DNA from 4 places in the Serratia sp. BNK-23 genome. Region 2 is predicted to be linked to each of the others. Evidence: predicted binding sites of a transcription regulator. Region 2 holds the regulator's gene; each other region holds the start of a gene.
The links. Region 2 encodes CRP, which controls carbon source genes, mostly activating them, when cyclic AMP is high. Its sites were predicted from a motif close to ATGTGANNNNNNTCACAT; they were not measured.
Positions count from the first base shown of each region.

Region 1: a site for CRP is predicted at 1,256-1,273, ahead of ACMGF9_RS06470 (YfcZ/YiiS family protein). Genes of this name have one in related genera too.
Region 3: a site for CRP is predicted at 2,405-2,422, ahead of deoC (deoxyribose-phosphate aldolase). Genes of this name have one in related genera too.
Region 4: a site for CRP is predicted at 2,936-2,953, ahead of ACMGF9_RS16030 (ABC-F family ATPase). Genes of this name have one in related genera too.

Region 1 covers NZ_CP179900.1:1,368,998-1,372,796, forward strand. The annotation lists gene fadL (long-chain fatty acid transporter FadL) at 1-1,003, opposite strand, end outside; gene ACMGF9_RS06470 (YfcZ/YiiS family protein) at 1,409-1,705, shown strand; gene fadI (acetyl-CoA C-acyltransferase FadI) at 1,903-3,213, shown strand; gene fadJ (fatty acid oxidation complex subunit alpha FadJ) at 3,213-3,799, shown strand, end outside.
Region 2 covers NZ_CP179900.1:198,317-202,115, forward strand. The annotation lists gene ACMGF9_RS00860 (YccS/YhfK family putative transporter) at 1-688, opposite strand, end outside; gene crp (cAMP-activated global transcriptional regulator CRP) at 739-1,371, opposite strand; gene ACMGF9_RS00870 (OsmC family protein) at 1,754-2,161, shown strand; gene ACMGF9_RS00875 (phosphoribulokinase) at 2,199-3,068, opposite strand; gene ACMGF9_RS00880 (YheU family protein) at 3,220-3,453, opposite strand; gene ACMGF9_RS00885 (hydrolase) at 3,450-3,799, opposite strand, start outside.
Region 3 covers NZ_CP179900.1:3,256,352-3,260,150, reverse strand. The annotation lists gene deoR (DNA-binding transcriptional repressor DeoR) at 765-1,529, opposite strand; gene deoC (deoxyribose-phosphate aldolase) at 1,682-2,362, opposite strand; gene ACMGF9_RS15505 (hypothetical protein) at 2,581-3,417, shown strand; gene ybjG (undecaprenyl-diphosphate phosphatase) at 3,454-3,799, opposite strand, start outside.
Region 4 covers NZ_CP179900.1:3,379,582-3,383,380, forward strand. The annotation lists gene moeA (molybdopterin molybdotransferase MoeA) at 1-508, shown strand, start outside; gene moeB (molybdopterin-synthase adenylyltransferase MoeB) at 511-1,266, shown strand; gene ACMGF9_RS16030 (ABC-F family ATPase) at 1,318-2,910, opposite strand; gene ACMGF9_RS16035 (tautomerase family protein) at 3,047-3,274, opposite strand; gene ACMGF9_RS16040 (winged helix-turn-helix transcriptional regulator) at 3,338-3,799, shown strand, end outside.

The DNA.
Region 1 (3,799 bases), 1.2 Mb from region 2:
GGAACAGCGTCTGGCCGTTGTTGCCGGTGGCTTTCAGCTCCTGGAACTGGCTCCAGCTGGTGTAGGCCAGGCTGTAGTGGATAGCCCACTGCGGCGCCACTTTGTTGTAGCCGGACAGTTCCCACATTTCCGGCAGGTGCAGGCTCAGAGAACCCGGAATGGTGGTGCCGTTGGTGCCCCACGGCAGACCTTTAGAGGCCAGCAACGGGTTGAAGGCTGAAGGCAGGCTGCTTTTGTAATCGCCGTCAAAGTCGATTTTCACTTCTGAGCGATAGGTGAAGCCGTAACGGTTGTTTTCATCCACTTCGTACAGAATACCGGCGTTCCAGCCGAAGCCCCATTCGTCGCCTTTCAGGTGCGAAATCTGGGTATCTGCCGGGATCTGCGAAACCGGGCCGGCCAACTGCGGCGGTAACTGGCCCGATCCGGCGATCAGTTTTGGCAGATCGCCGGCATAGCGCTCGAGTTTGGCCTTGGCATAAACGGCGTCAAAGCCCAGACCGAAGCTGAAGTTCTTGTTCAGGCGATAAGCGCCGCTCAGGTTAAGGTTCAAGGTTTCCAGGTCGGTTTTGCCGCCCATGGAACCCGCCGCGTAACCGTCGTTGTATTCGGTCGCCAAACCGAAGTTGCTGGTGACCGAGCCGCCTACGGCGAATTGATCGTTAATCGGGTGAACATAATGCAGGTTCGGCACCCAGGCGGTCGGCGCGATGTTTTTCGCATCCAGACTGGCGCTGGAAGGGGATTGGCCACTGATATCGACGTCCGGATCGATGAAGACTGCGCCGAAAGAGAGTTCCGGGCGGGTATACATCATCAGCAACGCCGGGTTGCGGCTTGCGGAGGCCGCCGTATCCGCCATGGCGCCTTCGCCAGAATACGAACGTCCTAAACCAGCTGATGAGAACTCATTCAGCTGGAATCCTGCGGCAGACACGTTTGAAGAAATAATTGCCACTGCAGCTGCGAGAGCTGATTTAGTCAATAGGTTTTTCTGGCTCATGACCAAAACCTCATTATGTGTTTATTATTTAAACTATTGTTACACGAAGTAACAAGGAGCGCGGGATTGTAGGGTCCGTTATCGTTCAGACAAATCAGACCAGTGGCTGAAGTATAGGTCTGACCTGTGAAAATGTTGCAAGTTTGTTTTTGAAATATTTCCAACCTGATATCAAAAAAGAGATCTGCTTAACAAAAAGCCAGCGGTAAATAACAAAATTCTTACCATTCCTTAGCAGTCGCTCATTTTTATTTGTGATTTCCATCACTTAAAACACCCAGTAAAAGTAAGTGCTAGTGATTGCCGGCGCGGAAGCGTAAAATACCTGCAGAATTTTGTGGCTTTGTGCCGGTGAGTGAAACGGCAATTTGGGCTGATAACCGAGGCCCTTGAGGAGAACCAATCATGTCAGATGCAATTAATAAATGCAGCGCCCAGGAAACCGCCGCGTGTTGCTGCGTGGATGTCGGCACCGTGATGGATAACACCGATTGCACCGCATCCTACAGCCAGGTGTTCAGTAATCAACACGATGCGGAGGCGATGTTGGCGGCCCTGAGCGAAAAGGCGCGCGCGGTCGAATCCGACCCTTGTGACATCAGCAGTAGCATTAAACCGGTTGACGGCGGCGTGCAATTGGAGGCCGATTTCACCTTCGCCTGCCAGGCGGAAACTCTGATCTTCCAGCTCGGCCTGCGTTAATCCCGACTTTACCCCCGGCGCCGCCTGTTGTGCGCCGGGGATTTCCTTTCCCGTACCCCCTCCCGATAGAAAGTGCGCCTGCTCGCAGTTTTGATCTCTGCCGGTTTGCCAAATGTAACCGTTTGGTTAACAATGACCTCATCAGGTCAGACCTCTTTCTGCCCATTGCGCTGACGTTATTTTCTTCAGGAGCATTTATGAGTAAGGCACTGCCGTTGGTGACCCGTCATGGTGACCGCATTGCGATTGTGAATGGACTGCGTACCCCCTTTGCCAAACAGGCGACCGCCTATCACGGCATTCCGGCGGTGGATTTAGGGAAAACGGCGGTGAGCGAGCTGTTGGCGCGCAGCGGTATCGATCCGCAGCTTATCGAGCAGTTGGTGTTCGGCCAGGTGGTGCAAATGCCCGAGGCGCCGAACATCGCGCGTGAAATCGTGCTGGGCACCGGCATGAGCGTCCATACCGACGCCTACAGCGTGTCGCGCGCCTGCGCCACCAGCTTCCAGGCGATCGCCAACGTGGCGGAGAGCATCATGGCCGGCAGCATCAGCGTCGGCATCGCCGGCGGGGCGGACTCTTCTTCCGTCTTGCCGATCGGCGTCAGCAAGGCGTTGGCGCGCACGTTGGTGGACGTCAACAAGGCGCGCACGCTGTCGCAGCGCCTCAAATTGTTCAGCCGGCTGAAATTCCGCGATCTGATGCCGGTGCCGCCGGCGGTGGCGGAGTATTCCACCGGCCTGCGCATGGGCGATACCGCCGAACAGATGGCGAAAAGCCACGGCATCACCCGTGAAGCGCAAGATGCGCTGGCGCACCGTTCCCACGAGCTGGCGGCCAAGGCCTGGCGGGAGGGGTGGCTGCGCGATGAGGTGATGACCGCCTACGTGCCGCCATACCGCGCGCAGCTTTCCGAAGACAACAACATCCGTAAAGACTCCAGCCTGGCGTCCTACGCCAAGCTGAAACCGGCGTTCGATCGCAAACACGGCAGCGTCACTGCGGCCAACAGCACGCCGTTGACCGACGGCGCGGCGGCGGTACTGATGATGAGCGAATCGCGCGCCAAAGAGCTGGGCCTGCAGCCGCTCGGCTATCTGCGCAGTTTCGCTTTCGCCGCCATCGACGTGTGGGAAGACATGCTGCTGGGGCCTTCCTACGCCACGCCGCTGGCGCTGGATCGCGCCGGCATCGGTCTGGCCGATCTGACGCTCATCGATATGCATGAAGCTTTCGCCGCGCAAACGCTGGCTAACCTGAAGATGTTCGCCAGCGAAGCGTTCGCCCGTGAGAAGCTTGGCCGCAGCCAGGCGATCGGCGAGGTGGACATGGACAAATTCAACGTCCTGGGCGGTTCCATCGCCTATGGCCACCCGTTCGCCGCCACCGGCGCGCGCATGATCACCCAGACGCTGCGTGAGCTGAAACGCCGCGGCGGCGGGCTGGGCCTGACCACCGCCTGCGCCGCCGGCGGGTTAGGGGCCGCGATGATCGTGGAGGTGGAATAATGAGTTTCGAAAACGCATTGCATGAACAGCGCGCCAAACCGTCGGCCTTTCAACTGACGATCCGCCCCGACAACATCGGGGTGATCACCATCGACGTGCCGGGCGACAAGGTCAATACGCTCAAGGCCGAGTTCGTCGAACAGGTGAACGACGTGCTGATCCGGGCGCAGCAGCACACTGCACTGGAAGGGCTGGTGATCGTTTCCGGCAAGCCGGACTCGTTTATCGCCGGCGCCGACATCACCATGATCGCCGCCTGCACCAGCGCCAAAGAGGCGGAAACGCTGGCCAAGAAAGGGCAGAGCACGCTGGCGCAGATCGCCGCTTTCCCGGTGCCGGTGGTAGCGGCCATCCACGGCGCCTGCCTGGGCGGCGGGCTGGAATTGGCGCTGGCCTGCCACGGCCGCGTCTGTTCGCTGGATGACAAAACCGCGCTCGGTCTGCCGGAAGTGCAGCTGGGCCTGCTGCCGGGCTCTGGCGGCACTCAGCGCCTGCCGCGCCTGATAGGCGCCGCCAAGGCGCTGGACATGATCCTGACCGGCAAGCACATTCGCGCCCGCCAGGCGCTGCGCATGGGGCTGGTGGA
Region 2 (3,799 bases):
GCTGCAGGCGCTTTTGTTCGAGGTTGTTGGCGTGCGGCAGGAAATTGAGCTGTTGGTATAAAAGGCTGATCAGATCCATCACCTTTTGTTGGCGTACCAGCAGCGGCGGCAGCGCGGTTTGCGGATCGGTGTGCTGGGTCAGCAACGAGTATTTGGCTTCGAAATAGTCAGCCAGCTCCAGATAGAGCTGGCTGAGAGTCTCGCGCATTGGCTGTTCTTTCCACAGCTTGAACCAGAACCAGGTGAATAAGCCGTACCAGACGGTGCCGATCGCGTACAGCAGTGGCGCCTGCCAGAGGGGTACCGTGCCGGCCGTGCTGAGGGCGAAAATGGCGGCCACCAGCGCCGCTGGCAACAGCCGGGCGTGCAGCGGGCTGATTTCGCCGGTGACGCCAAGCAGCAGCGCCAGGCCCAGCATCAGCGCCGGCAGCGGCACGTGCCACAGCAGTGCCTGTTGCAGCAGCACACTGCTGAAGGCGAACAGCGAGCCGCCGACGATCAGCCGTTTAAAGAAGCGCTTATGCGGCGTGTCCAGACCGGCGATATTGCAGCAGGCGGGCACCAGAGAGAACATCAGGCCGAGCTGCAGCTGGCCAATTAATAAGCCGAACAGCACCGGCAGGCACAACACCAGCGTTTGTCGCAGTGCGTAGTTGATTTCCGGGTGGTAGATCAGGCGGCGCCACATGGCAGAGAGCAGATAAAAAAACGGCGCAGACTGCGCCGTTTCTTCGGGGATTAACGGGTGCCGTAGACGACAATGGTTTTGCCGTGGGCGGAAATCAGGTTTTGATCTTCCAGCATTTTCAGAATACGGCCAACGGTTTCACGCGAGCAGCCGACGATCTGGCCGATCTCCTGACGGGTGATCTTGATCTGCATGCCGTCCGGGTGAGTCATGGCGTCAGGTTGCTTCGCCAGATTCAGCAGGGTTTGCGCGATGCGGCCGGTCACGTCCAGGAAGGCGAGGTTGCCCACTTTTTCGGAGGTGACCTGCAGGCGGCTCGCCATTTGGGCGGACAGACGCATCAGAATGTCCGGATTCACCTGGATCAGCTGGCGGAATTTCTTGTAGGAAATTTCGGCCACTTCACAGGCGGTTTTCGCGCGAACCCAGGCGCTGCGCTCCTGGCCTTCTTCGAACAATCCGAGCTCGCCGATGAAATCCCCCTGGTTGAGGTAGGACAGGATCATCTCTTTACCTTCTTCATCCTTGATCAGCACCGCGACGGAGCCTTTCACGATGTAGTAAAGCGTTTCGGCCTTTTCACCTTGGTGAATCAGCGTACTCTTCGATGGATATTTGTGGATATGGCAATGAGACAGGAACCATTCGAGAGTAGGGTCTGTTTGCGGTTTGCCGAGAACCATTCGCTGTTATCCTCTGTTGTTATCGCTGCCTTGTGTCACAGGGGTCAGAGTTCCCTGTAAAACCCGCCTGTAGCCGCAGTCATGAGCGAGGGCTACCGGCAAGTTTTGAGGCGTGTCATAAAAATACGCTGTCGCTCTAGCATATTAACTTGCCGTAAGCGCTGCAAGCTACATTCTGTTAACATACCGGTAAAGGAGCCTTTCTCTGGGCGTTTCCCTGAAATGCAGTGTCCCGGAAAGATTTATTGCGGCTCTGTTTGTAGCACAGAGTAAGGCGGGTGTCTCGTGTTGTCTCGCTTCAGCATGATTAGCATCAGGTTACGTTGCCTGTTTCTATGCGAAAGCGTACTCTGATTTTAAGAAATCAACCGGAGTGACCAGAATGCAGGCAAGAGTTAAGTGGGTGGAAGGGTTAACGTTTTTGGGTGAATCGGCCTCCGGCCACCAGGTGCTGATGGACGGCAACGCCGGTGATAAAGCGCCCAGCCCGATGGAGATGGTGCTGATGTCGGTGGGCGGCTGCAGCGCGATCGACGTGGTATCCATCTTGCAAAAGGGGCGCAACGACGTGCGCGACTGCGAGGTGAAGCTGACCTCCGAGCGCCGCGAAGAAGCCCCGCGGTTGTTCACCCATATCAACCTGCACTTCATCGTGACCGGCCAGGATCTGACCGACAAGATCGTCGAACGTGCGGTGAACCTGTCGGCGGAGAAATACTGCTCGGTGGCGCTGATGCTCAACAAGGCCGCCACGGTAACCCACAGCTTCGAGATCCGCCAACCGGCGTAATCGAGGCGGAGCGCGGCCGGCGCCGCGCTCAACGCATTTATTCGATCTTCTTGCCTTCCAGCAACCGTTGCACCAGCGGCGCCATAATCAGCTCCATCGCCAGCCCCATTTTGCCGCCCGGCACCACTAACGTATTGATGTGCGAGATAAACGATCCCTGCAGCATCGCCAGCAAGTAGGGGAAGTCGATCTGGTCCAGGCCGCGGAAGTGGATCACCACGAAGCTTTCATCCAGTGAGGGAATGGCCTTGGCGGCGAACGGGTTGGAGGTGTCCACCGTCGGCACGCGCTGGAAGTTGATGTGGGTGCGCGAGAACTGCGGCGTAATGTAGTTGATGTAGTCTTCCATCGAGCGCACCACCGAATCCATCACCGCTTCGCGGGAGTGGCCGCGTTCGCCGGTATCGCGGATCAGCTTCTGGATCCACTCCAGGTTGACGATCGGCACCACGCCGACCAGCAGATCGACGTGTTTGGCCACGTCATGGTGCTCAGTAACCACGCCGCCGTGCAGCCCCTCGTAGAACAGCACGTCGGTCGGCGCCAGCAGCGGCTCCCACGGGGTGAAGGTGCCCGGTACCTGATTGTAGGGCACCGCTTCGTCGTAGGTGTGCAGGTACTTGCGCGAACGGCCGGTGCCGTTTTTGCCGTAGTCGATAAAGCTCTGCTGCAGCAGGCCGAAGTCGTTGGCCTCGGGGCCGAAATAGCTGATGTGTCTGCCCAGATCGCGCGCCTTGCGGATCGCCGCGTCCATTTCCGGCCGGGTATAGCGGTGGAAGCTGTCGCCCTCCAGTTCGGCGGCGCGGATATTGAGCTGCTGGAAGATTTTACGGAACGCCACGCTGGTGGTGGTGGTGCCGGCGCCGCTGGAACCGGTCACCGCGATAACGGGATGTTTGGCAGACATGATGGTTGTCACTCCGTGTTGAATGCGCCGGCGTCAGGGGATTATTGTGGCTCTTGTTGACGCTCTCTATGTCAGGAAAAAATGGCGCGTGCTGGTTTGCAATGTCCCATTGTTACCTGATTTTTTCCGTCAGTCATAGAACCGGGCGCCACTAAATTTCTTCCTGCCCGGCGCGGAATTGGCCGCGCGGCATGATGTTGACGCTCTCATGCAGTTCCGACCACACCAGCACCACTTCGCCGTTTTTCAGCTGGCGGCGCACGTCCTCCACCTTCTGCTCCAGCGAGCGTTCGTGTTCGCCGTAATCGGTGCCTTCGCGCAGCACAAAGGATTCGATCAGGCTGTTCAGGGTGTCGGTTGCCAGTTCTTGCCAGGGAATAATCACGTCGGAATGTCCAGATAAGGGGAAAGCCAGGCCGGAATGCGATTCTCCAGCCACATGTGTGGTTTTTTCAGCGTGCCGCCGACGAAGCCGACGTGGCCGCCGAACTCAGTCAGCTGATATTCGATATTGCGCGGCAGGCCGGCGACGTCGGGGATCACCTCAGGGGTCATGAAAGGGTCGTCCTTCGCATGGATGATCAGCAGCGGCGTCTGGATAGACGGCAACAGCGGCAGGGCGCTGCAGCGGCGATAATAGTCGGTGGCGTCGCTGAAGCCGTGAATGCGCGAGGTGATGGCGTCGTCGAATTCGCGAATGCGTCGCAACCCGTTCAGCTGTGACAGTTTGA
Region 3 (3,799 bases), 2.1 Mb from region 2:
TACCGCTACCGACAGGTCTTTGCCTGTCGATTTTTGTTGGCGGCAAGATAACGATTTACAGTAGAAACAACCGTGATCCTGCTCTCAAATGCGCAATATGTGCAGTTATCAGCTTTTTTATCGATTTTTCGCGCATTTGTTGCACATTTGTGTAAGATTTTGTGCTGAGAACGCTCTCATGAAAGTTTCTGCGATTATGCGGCTTGTACAATAATTAGCCGGATAAAGCGCTGTGCTCAGCAGCAAGCCGAGCAATATATTTTATGCGTGGTTTTGGATCTAGCGAAAAACCCGGATTAAGCAGTTTTAGTGATGTAGATCACATTATGTTTTTAAGGTAAATGACGTTTATCTTTTTGTTTTTATTTTGTTTTTGTTGAAAATCACCGCTAGTAACGAAGGGAAATTACTTACGTGGTTAGCGGATAAAAATGCGTAACCATTCATCATATAAATAACAGATACCTAACAGGTATTGGCGAGATTTGCTGCAATTGCGTAAACCGCCGTTTATTTAAACTTCCTGGCCTTTGGCTCGATTTATCATATAAAAGCCATAAATAGCCGTTAATTCACCCAACCGACCGCGTGGTTAGCCTGCGAAAAAATAATCACGCGGGTGAGCTGTTGCATTTTATTAACCTGATGTTGCGTGCGGATAAGCGAAAAACGTGAATTGATTGCGCATTATTTGTTCATTTTTCGGCGGGGAAAGAGGGATATCGAAGCGGTGCGCCGTCGGTTATGACGGCGCTGAAGGCGGACTAATAGCGGATAGCGATGGCGTTATCGTTGAAGAACGCCATGAAGTCGGCGTCCGGCTGGCGATCGGTGATCACCCGATCGAACTGCGTCAGCGGGCCGATGCAGGCCGGTTTGGTTTTGCCGAACTTGCTGTGGTCTGCCACCAAGATCTTTTGCTGCGCCATCGCCATGGCGCGATGCTTCATCTCCAGCTCGTCGAAGTTGAAGCAGGTGGCGCCGTGCTGCAGGCTGAGGCCGGCGGCGGAGATAAAGGCGATGTTCGGGCAGATGTGATCGAGCTCGTTGCGGCCGCCGACGCTGGAAAAGATGTAGTTGTTCGGCTTGAACTCGCCGCCGCACAGCACCACCTTGCAGTTCGGTTTGTCCTGCAGCGCCAGGAAGGTGTTCAGCGAATGACACACGGCGGTGAAAGCCAGCTCGTCGGTGATGGCGTCGATGATCGCCGGCGTGGTGGTGCCGCAGTCGAAAAACACCGTGTCGTTTTCATTGATCAGCGGCGCCGCCAGCAGGCCGATGCGCCGTTTCTCCGTGACCTGTTTGGCTTTTTGATCGGAAACGAAGTAGTTGGTCACGCCGTTGCTGCGCGGATCGGTCACCACGTAGCCGCCGAGCAACACCACGGCCGCCGGTTCGGCGCTCAGATCGCGGCGAATGGTCATCTCCGAGACCCCCAGCAGCACGGCGGCTTCTTTCAGGTGGATCTTGTCAGCGCGTTTTAACGCCTGAACTAACCGGTTGATACGTTCTTCGCGCCGCGTTTCCATAGATCCGTCTTCCCACAGGTAGTAGAGATAAAAGGCGAGCCGGCATTTCCGGCGCTAAACAGAACGATGCGGGGCAATATCGGGCCGCATCAACCGCCCGTATTGTCCCGCATCGGAGTGTATTGGCTATGCCCCTCAGGGCATAGCGACGATCAGTAGCTGCCCGCTGCCGCCTGAGCGCCGGAGACGATGGCGACGCCGGAGCTGGTGCCGATACGCGTGGCGCCGGCGTTGATCATCTTCTCGGCGGTGGCGCGATCGCGCACGGCGCCGGAAGCTTTCACGCCCATTTCGCTGCCCACGGTCTCGCGCATCAGTTTGACGTGCTCTTCCCGAGCGCCGCCGGTGCTGAAGCCGGTGGAGGTTTTCACGAAGGCGACATCGAGTTCGCGACACATTTCACAAACCTGGACGATCTGCGCATCGCTGAGCAGGCAGGTTTCCAATATTACCTTCAACGGGATCGCCGCGCAAACCTCGCGCACGGCGGCGATGTCGGCTTTCACTTCGTCCAGCAGGCCGCTCTTCAGCCAGCCGACGTTGATCACCATGTCGATCTCTTGCGCGCCGGCGGCGATCGCCGCTTTGGCTTCAAAGGCTTTGGCGACGGTCAGGCCGGCGCCCAGCGGGAAACCGATTACCGAGCAGACTTTCACCGTGCTTTCCTGCAGCAGCTGGGCCGCCAGCGGCACGTAGCCGGAGTTGACGCATACCGCATAGAAGTTGTGCTGCTGCGCTTCTTCGCACAGTTTGGCGATCTGCATTTCGGTGGCGTCCATGGCCAGCAGGGTGTGGTCAACATAGCTGGCGTAATCGATGTTTTCGGTGGTCATCGCGGTTCCTTAGTGAAGTTGAGAAAAGAGCATGGATAGATAATGTGAAAATAATAACATTGCAATGTCGATAAACCTAGCGGGATTTGAAAAATGTCGACGAGATCATAGTTACTTCACTGTTATATGTATAACTTAGAGGAGGGTTGTTTGTTATTTAAATAACATTTTCAGTGGCCGCTCGCGGCCTGCGAGGGCGAAACGTCGAGGGAAAAAAGATGAAGATCAACATCGACCTGGCTCCTGAAGCTTTCGGGACGTATCGGCAGGAACTGTTCCGTAACGCGGATTTCGCGGTGAGCGCGCATCGCTGCGCAGAACGCGGGCCGATGCTGACGCTGGCGAACTGCCGTGGCGCGCTGACGGTTTTGCCGTATCAGGGCCTCGCGATCTGGGACGCCGAGTTTGACGGACATTCGCTGAAATCGGGCCGCCGCAGCGTGCGGGGCGCCGGAAGAAAGCGCGCTGACGACGCCGCGTTCTGTCCCGCCTGGCCGAGTCACGACGGCGCGCCGCTCCAGATGCAACGCGTGTGGCTGCAGCTGGCGGGCGATGAGCTGACGTTGCACGGTGAAGGCGAGCGGTTGGGCGGGCGTTGGCGCATCGGCCCGGCGCTGCGTCTGGCGGCCCAGAGCGCGCAGTTCGCCATAGAGATGAAGGTTACCAACCTGGCCGATCGGCCGCAGCCGCTGCGCTATGTGTGCCGCCTCAACTACGATTGCATTCCCGACGCGGTGTTCCGCCAAAACTTGCCGACGCCGGCGCTGTTGGGAGAGGCGCTCGGGCAGGAACTGCTGTGCTCCGACGATCTGACGCGCTACGTGGATCAGGCCGAGTTCTTTATGCTGGCGCCGCAAGGCCGCCGCTATGTGACGCGTTTTGCCACCGGGCAATTCAACTATGGCCTGCGGCGCATCGCTGTCCAGGGCAACAGGCGGCTGCTTGCTTTTATCCAGCCGGCAAACTGTCGGCCGAACGCGCCGGAAGGGGAGGCGGGAGTGATGCTGGGAGCGGGAAAAACGCGGGCATTTTGCGTGACCACCGGCGTGGTGTGAAAGCAGGGGCGGTAACGCCCCTGTCATGTTATGCGGTTATTCTTTCACCCAGCCGCGGCGAATGGCGAAGGCAAACAGAAAGCGATACAGGCGCGACAGCCTGTCGGCGAGGACATCGCCGAACAGATTCCATACCAGCTGAGCGAACAGGCAGCCGACCAGGCCGAGCAGGAAACCGCCGACCATATCCAGCGGCCAGTGCACGCCGAGGTAAACGCGTGACCAGGCGATGCCGACGGCGACAATCATCAGCAGCGCGCCGGACCAGACCCGGTGCCAGAACAGGAACGCCAGCGCAAAGGTAAAGATGGCGGTGCCGTGATCGCTGGGGAACGAACTGTCCGGCACGTGCGCCAGGAAGGTATAACCCACGCCGGCGACG
Region 4 (3,799 bases), 2.0 Mb from region 2:
CCAGGCTGACGTGGTGATCAGCAGCGGCGGCGTCTCGGTCGGCGAAGCCGACTACACCAAACAGATGCTCGACGAACTGGGCCAGGTCAGCTTCTGGAAGCTGGCGATCAAACCCGGCAAACCGTTCGCCTTCGGCAAACTGGGCCACGCCTGGTTCTGCGGCCTGCCGGGCAACCCGGTTTCCGCCGCCCTGACCTTCTACCAGCTGGTGCAACCGCTGCTGGCGAAGCTGGCCGGCCACAGCGACTGGCGCCTGCCGCCGCGCCTGCGCGCGCGGGCGCTGACGCCGCTGAAGAAATCGCCGGGCCGCCTCGATTTTCAGCGCGGCGTGTTCAGCAGCAACGCCGCGGGCGAACTGGAGGTCAGCACCACCGGCCACCAGGGCTCGCACGTCTTCAGCTCCTACAGCCAGGGCAACTGTTTCATCGTGCTGGAGCGCGAACGCGGTTCGGTGGCGGCGGGTGAAACGGTGGAGATCGAGCCGTTCAACGCCCTGCTGAGGAGCTGAACATGTTGCCGGAATTGACCGACGCCGAAGCGCTGCGCTACAACCGCCAGATCGTGCTGCGCGGCTTTGACTTCGACGGCCAGGAGAAGCTGAAGGCCGCCCGCGTGCTGATCGCCGGGCTGGGCGGGCTGGGCTGCGCCGCCGCGCCTTATCTGGCGGCGGCCGGCGTCGGCCATCTGGTGCTGGTGGATTTCGACACCGTCTCGCTCTCCAATCTGCAGCGCCAAATCCTGCACCGCGACGATCGCATCGGCCAGAGCAAAGTCAGCTCCGCCAGGCAGGAACTGAGCGCCATCAATCCACATATCCGCATCGATGCCATCGACGGCCGTCTGGAAGATGACGCGGTCGCGGCAGAGATCGCCGCCTGCGATCTGGTGCTGGACTGCACCGACAACGTGGCGGCGCGCGACGCGCTGAACCACCTGTGCCACGCACAGCGCAAACCGCTGGTTTCCGGCGCGGCGATCCGTATGGAAGGCCAGCTCAGCGTGTTCACCTATCAGCCGGGCGAGCCCTGCTACCGCTGCCTGAGCCGGCTGTTCGGCGACAGCGCCCTCACCTGCGTCGAAGCGGGCGTGATGGCGCCGCTGGTCGGCACTATCGGCACCCTGCAGGCGATGGAAGCCATCAAGCTGTTGGCCGACTATGGTCAACCGCTGCGCGGCAAACTGTTGATGTTCGATGCGATGAGCATGCAGTTCCGCGAGATAAAGCTGCCGAAGGATCCGCACTGCGAGGTGTGCGGCGGGGAATGACGGATAAAAAAAGGGCGGGATAATTCCCGCCCTGATGCGTTGCCGCGAGGCTTACACGATGCCCTGGCTGCGCAGATAGTCTTCGTAGTTGCCGGTAAAGTCGATCACCTTGTTCGGGGTGATTTCCAGAATGCGCGTCGCCAGCGAGCTGACGAACTCACGGTCGTGGGAGACGAAGATCAGCGTGCCTTCGTACATCTCCAGCGCCATGTTCAGCGATTCGATGGATTCCATATCCAGGTGGTTGGTCGGTTCGTCCATCACCAGAATATTCGGGCGCTGCATCATCAGCTTGCCGAACAGCATGCGGCCCTTCTCGCCACCGGACAGCACCTTCACTTTCTTCTTGATGTCGTCCTGGCTGAACAGCAGACGGCCCAGCACGCTGCGCACCGCCTGCTCGTCGTCTTTTTCCTGCTTCCACTGGCTCATCCAGTCGAACACGCTCAGGGTGTCGTCGAACTCGTATTCGTGATCCTGCGCGTAGTAACCGATACGGGCGTTTTCCGACCACTTCACGGTACCGCTGTCCGGCTGCGCGTCGCCCACCAGCGTTTTCAGCAGGGTGGTTTTACCGATACCGTTGGCGCCCAGCACCGCGACCTTCTCGCCCACTTCCACCATCAGGTTCAGCTTGCTGAACAACGGGCCTTCGTCGAAGCCCTTGGTGAGCGCTTCCACTTCCAGCGCGTTACGGAACAGCTTCTTGTCCTGTTCGAAACGGATGAACGGGTTCTGGCGGCTGGAGGCTTTCACCTCTTCCAGCTGGATCTTGTCGATCTGGCGGGCGCGCGAGGTGGCCTGCTTGGATTTGGAGGCGTTGGCGCTGAAGCGGCTGACGAACGATTGCAGCTCATTGATCTGCGCCTTCTTCTTGGCGTTGTCCGCCAGCAGACGCTCGCGCGCCTGGGTGGCGGCGGTCATGTATTCGTCGTAGTTGCCCGGATAAACGCGCAGTTCGCCGTAGTCCAGATCCGCCATGTGGGTGCAGACCATGTTCAGGAAGTGACGGTCGTGCGAGATGATGATCATGGTGCTGTTGCGCTCGTTGAGCACGTTTTCCAGCCAGCGGATGGTGTCGATGTCCAGGTTGTTGGTCGGTTCGTCGAGCAGCAGGATTTCCGGATCGGAGAACAGCGCCTGCGCCAGCAGCACGCGCAGCTTCCAGCCCGGCGCGATTTCGCTCATCGGACCGTAGTGTTGTTCCACCGGGATGCCAACGCCGAGCAGCAGTTCGCCGGCACGCGCTTCGGCGCTGTAGCCGTCCATTTCGCCGTAGGCCACTTCCAGATCGGCCACTTTATAGCCGTCTTCTTCGCTCATCTCCGCCAAGGCGTAGATGCGGTCGCGCTCTTCCTTCACCGCCCACAGTTCGGTGTGGCCCATGATCACGGTATCCAGCACGCTGTACTGCTCGAAGGCGAACTGATCCTGACGCAGTTTACCCAGGCGCTCGTTCGGATCGAGGAACACGTTGCCGCCGCTCGGCGCCAGATCGCCGCCGAGGATTTTCATAAAGGTGGACTTGCCGCAGCCGTTGGCGCCGATCAGGCCGTAACGGTTGCCGCCGCCGAATTTGACAGAGATGTTTTCAAACAACGGCTTACTGCCGAACTGCATGGTGATGTTGTTAGTGCTTAACACAGCGCTCGCTCTTTATACATAGGGAATGTGATTTGGCGCGCATTATGCCACAACGGGGTACAGAGATCGCGGGAAGTTTCGGTGACATTTTGAGCGCCTGCGGCATCCTATCCTTTTCGCAGGCGGCATAGTTGAATTAACGCGGCGGGAACTTCGCGGCAATCATCGCCGCCGTCGGCTGCACACCGCCCAGGCTCCATTGTTCGGGCGCATGTTCATCGATTCTGACCCAAACCGACTGCCTGAACGCCGGATCGCCTCGCCCTTCTATCTCCACCAACAGATCGGTAATGCGGGACAGCAATTCGCTTTTTTGCCGTTCATCCAGCATGCCTTTCACCGTTTGCACATTAACAAATGGCATTATACTCTCCTTGAATATAGATAAGTCTAAAAACAAGACTTAGACTAGCGAAGGAAAATGCCCATGTCAAAATCTCCCGATCTCCCTACCGTTTCTCTTGCCCTGTGCGGGCTGGCGCAGGCCGCGGACCTGCTTGGCGATCGCTGGACGTTGCTGATCCTGCGCGAATCATTCTACGGCGTTCGCCGTTTTGAAGAGCTGCGCGAGAATATCGGCGCTTCGCGCCAGGCGTTGAGCAACCGTCTGAATGCCATGGTAGAACAAGAACTGTTGGCCAAACGCGCTTACCGGGAGCCGGGCGAGCGTGAGCGACATGAATATGTCTTGACGGACAAGGGACGCAGCCTGGGGCCCATCCTGGTTGCGCTGATGGCATGGGGCCACCGGCATATTCTGCATGACACCCCCCACGTTCAACTGGTGGATAAACACAGCGGGCTGCCGGTGCAGCTGGCATTTATCGATGCGCAGGCCCGCGTGGTGCCTGAAGACGCGCTGCAAATGTCGGCCGTTGAGCTCCCCCCG